Regions from separate parts of the Stenotrophomonas sp. 22385 genome, predicted to be linked through region 2. Evidence: riboswitches for the same ligand, from Rfam matches in the RefSeq annotation. Region 2 holds a riboswitch; the other holds the start of a gene.

Region 1 (2,195 bases), on a different contig from region 2:
CCGAGCAGGATCCAGCCCCCGATGATCGGCGCGATCGCAGGCGCAATCCCGAAGATCATCGAGACCTGGCTCATCAACCGCTGCGCGTCGGCACCGTGGTACAGGTCGCGGATCACCGCACGACCGACGATCACGCCCACCCCGGCGGTCACGCCCTGCAGCGCGCGGAACACCAGCAGCGTGGTCAGGTCGCGCGACAGCGCGCAGCCAATCGAAGCGGCGATGAACAGCACCAGCCCGCCCAGGATCACCCGCCGGCGACCGAACGCGTCCGACAGCGGGCCGTGCGCCAGGCTCATCAGGCCGTAGAACAGCAAATACACGCTGACCGTCTGCTGCACCGCGACCTGGTCGACCTGCATGCGCTCGCCCAGCAGCAGGAACGCCGGGAAAATGGTGTCGATCGAGAACGGGCCGAACATGGCCAGGCCGGCGAGCAGCAGGGCCAGGCGGCGGGTAGAAGGTGAGGCGGGTGTCATCGGGTCTTCCGTCAGCGGCCGCGCGTGAACGCACGGAAGGCGCCGGCCGCAGCCTGCGGTGGCGCCTGATGAATACGAGGATCAGGCCATGATAGGCCGTCCGCCTGCCTGGCACCATGCCCGGCAGCCGGTGATGGAGCGGTATGCACCCCCTGTTCATGTGCCGGACGGCCGTTGATGGGCGGGGCTCTGGGCTATAATCGCCGGGCTACATGGTGGGAGAAGCGGCGCTTTGTATTGAAGCCCCGCTGCCGAAGGCGCAACGCCCGTAATCGCTCAGGCCCGATACCACCCGCACCAAAACTCTGGAGAGACCGGCCAGTGCCGGCGCCGAAGGGGCACGAAGCACGCAGCCGCGCGCTTCTAAACTCTCAGGCAAAAGGACAGAGGGGCACCCAGGAAGACCGCAGGGTCCGGTGGACCGTTGTCGCCCACGACACGCCCCGTCCGCGCTTCCGAACGTGCGTGCCCACTCTTTTGGATGCCAGCCATGTCCCAGAACACCCCCTCCCTGCGCGAGCTTGAACACCACCACGCGTTCGTCGAACGCCACATCGGCCCCAACGACGCCGAAATCGCGCAGATGCTCGACGTGGTCGGCCACGCCTCGCTGGACGCACTGACCGACGCCATCGTGCCGTCGGGCATCAAGTCGCCGGCCGCGCTGGCGCTGCCCAGCTCGCTGACCGAAGTGGAAGCGCTGGCCAAGATCCGCACCATCGCCGACAAGAACCAGGTGTTCCGCACCTTCATCGGCCAGGGCTACTACGGCACCCTCACCCCGAACGTCATCCTGCGCAACGTGCTGGAAAACCCGGCGTGGTACACCGCCTACACCCCGTACCAGGCCGAGATCTCGCAGGGCCGCATGGAAGCGCTGATCAACTTCCAGACCCTGTGCGCCGACCTGACCGGCATGGAGATCGCCAACGCTTCGCTGCTGGATGAAGCCACCGCCGCGGCCGAAGCGATGACCCTGGCCAAGCGTTCGGCCAAGAGCAAGTCCGACACCTTCTTCGTGCACGATGCCGTGCACCCGCAGACGCTGGAACTGTTGCGCACCCGCGCCGAGCCGATGGGCATCGTGCTGCGCGTGGGCACCCCGGCCGAGGCCATGGAAGCCGAAGCCTACGGCGTGCTGCTGCAGTACCCGGACACCTTCGGCCACATCGGCGATTACAAGGCACTGGCCGATGCCGTGCACGCGCGTGGCGGCCTGGTCGCCGTGGCCACCGACCTGCTGGCGCTGACCCTGATCGCCGCCCCCGGCGAATGGGGCGCGGACATCGTGGTGGGCAACTCGCAGCGCTTCGGCGTGCCGTTCGGCTTCGGCGGCCCGCACGCGGCGTTCATGGCCTGCCGGGATGCCTACAAGCGCTCGATGCCGGGCCGCCTGATCGGCGTGTCGGTCGATGCCCAGGGCAATGCGGCCTACCGCCTCACCCTGCAGACCCGCGAGCAGCACATCCGCCGCGAGAAGGCCACCTCCAACATCTGCACCGCGCAGGTACTGCTGGCGGTGATGGCCTCGATGTACGCCGTGTACCACGGCCCCGACGGCCTGACCCGCATTGCCCGCCGCACCCACCGCCTGGCCGCGATCCTGGCGGCCGCGCTGCGCACCGCCGGCGTCAACGTCGGTGAGCAGTTCTTCGACACCCTGCACGTCAAGGACATCGACGCCGCAGCGATCCACGCCAAGGCCGCCGCCGCCCG
Region 2 (2,195 bases):
CGGTGACCAAGCAGGGCGATACCGCCATTGTCGCCACGGCCGGCAACCCGGATTGCCACGTGATCCTGCGTGGCGGCAAAGTGCCGAACTTCGATGCCGCCAGCGTGGATGCCGCCAGCCAGACGCTGGCCAAGGCGCAGCTCCCGGCGCGGCTGATGATCGATGCCAGCCACGCCAACAGCAGCAAGAATCCCGAAAACCAGCCGAAGGTGATCGCTGACATCAATGCACAACTGGCGGCAGGCGAAGAGCGCATCGTGGGCGTCATGGTGGAAAGCCACCTGGTCGCTGGCCGCCAGGAACTGGTGGAAGGCCAGCCGCTGGTGTACGGCCAGAGCATCACCGATGGCTGCATCGGCTGGGACAGTTCGCTGCAGGTGCTGGAGGCGCTGGCCGAGGCCGTGCGTGCGCGGCGCGCGCGGCGTCTGGCCGAGGCGGCTTGATCCGGGCGGCGCACGACCAACGGTCGTGCGCTACCGGTGCCGGCCGGCGGCGGGTATCGACCGCCGGTCGATACCCGCTAATGCACCTCGTCGCGATACACGAACTTCGGCATCTCCCACTTGAAGTGGATCGCCAGCAGGCGGAACGCGAAGCCGCCGCCCAGGCACCACAGCGTGGCGGCATTGAGCGACACGTCCAGTTCCAGCAAACCCAGCCACGCCGCGCCAGTGAGCAGGGTGATCACCGCGTACAGCTCCTTCTGGAAGATCAGCGGCACCTCGTTGCACAGTACATCGCGCAGGACGCCGCCGAAGGCGCCGGTGAGCATGCCGGCGATGAGTACGATCGGCGCCGCGTGGCCACCGTCGCGCGCCACCGCGCAGCCGATCAGGGTGAAGCAGATCAGGCCCAGGCCATCGAGCACCAGGAAGGTGCGGCGGAAGTGGTGCATCCAGCGTGCCACCCAGGTGGCGATCAGTGCCGCACAGATCGTGAAGCCCAGGTACTCGGGGTGCTTGACCCAGCCCAGCGGGTAGTGGCCCAGCACGATATCGCGCAGTGAGCCGCCGCCCAGCGCGGTCACGCAGGCGATGATGACCACGCCGAACAGATCCATCCGCCGACGACCGGCAGACAGCGCGCCGGTCATGGCTTCGGCGGAAATGGCGATGAGGTAGATGATGGACAGCAGCATGCAGCGGCTCCGGAGGGGGCAGGCGGGGACGGAAACGCGCACGCGCCAGCGCCGCAGCACTGTCGTGGGGTGGGATTCCGTTGCCGCTCCCGCTGTCCTTTTGCCTGAGAGTTCAGTGGCCAGGCCACGTGCCCCTTCGGCGGGTCATTGAAGACCTCTCTCCAGATCGGCGTGTTGGATGCATGGTTGGTGGCGTTTCGAGCCACCGGCCTGAGCGATTATGGGAGCCTGCGCCTTCGGCGGGCGCCAGCGCGGCGCCTCTCTCCTGCATCCGGAGCGGATTCTAGCAGCCAGTACCCTCGTGCCGGTGGATAATCCCGGTATGCCCGCTGAACCCGCCCCCTGGTACCTCTATCTGCTGGAATGCCGCAACGGCAGCTATTACGCCGGCATCAGCAACGACGTGGACGCCCGCTTCCAGGCCCATGCGTGCGGGAAGGGCGCGCGCTACACCCGCGCCAACCCGCCGGTGAAGCTGCTCGCCATGCGCGCCTATCCGGACCGTTCGGCCGCCTCCAAGGCCGAATGCGAGCTCAAGCGCCAGCCGCGCGCACGCAAACTGGCCTGGCTTCAGCAACGGAGTGGCGGAACATGACAGGCATCGACCCGGCCAAGGCGCGCGCAATGATCGGCAAGACCGTGCTCGCCGGCATCACCTACCTGGACGCCGAAGGCAACGCGCTGGAGCACCGCCAGATGGCCGGGCACGTGCTGCGCATCAATGACGAGGAGGGCGTGGTGCTGGCCAGCGCGCTGGACGGCGAGGAACTGTTCCTGCCGCCAGAGCTTGGTCATTACACCCCGGCCGCGCCCGGCGACTACACGCTGCGCTCGATGGCGCTGACCATCCGTGATCCGGATTTCCTGTGCACCTGGGATGTTCACCTCGCTCCGGGCAACGATCCCTGATCGGTCGGTTTCGGTCGGCGGTCCTCGCGGTCATCACCAAAGATGATCCGTGCACTGCGCTGGTAGCTCCAATACGCCACCGCCCAATTGAGCAGCACCACGATCCGGTTGCGGAACCCGATCAGGAAGAACACGTGCGCGGCCAGCC

The links. A riboswitch is a leader RNA that binds a small molecule or an ion and turns the genes downstream of it on or off. The one in region 2 is predicted to bind glycine.
Region 1: it holds a riboswitch for glycine, as region 2 does, so the genes downstream of both, gcvP (aminomethyl-transferring glycine dehydrogenase) here and ACTJI4_RS01745 (trimeric intracellular cation channel family protein) in region 2, are expected to answer to the same signal.

Annotation. Positions count from the first base shown of each region.
Region 1 covers NZ_JBQEOG010000010.1:131,727-133,921, forward strand. The annotation lists gene ACTJI4_RS17135 (multidrug effflux MFS transporter) at 1-479, opposite strand, end outside; glycine riboswitch at 775-876, shown strand; gene gcvP (aminomethyl-transferring glycine dehydrogenase) at 961-2,195, shown strand, end outside.
Region 2 covers NZ_JBQEOG010000001.1:420,894-423,088, forward strand. The annotation lists gene ACTJI4_RS01740 (3-deoxy-7-phosphoheptulonate synthase) at 1-443, shown strand, start outside; gene ACTJI4_RS01745 (trimeric intracellular cation channel family protein) at 521-1,138, opposite strand; glycine riboswitch at 1,223-1,313, opposite strand; glycine riboswitch at 1,322-1,416, opposite strand; gene ACTJI4_RS01750 (GIY-YIG nuclease family protein) at 1,461-1,733, shown strand; gene ACTJI4_RS01755 (hypothetical protein) at 1,730-2,047, shown strand; gene ACTJI4_RS01760 (NAD(P)/FAD-dependent oxidoreductase) at 2,020-2,195, opposite strand, start outside.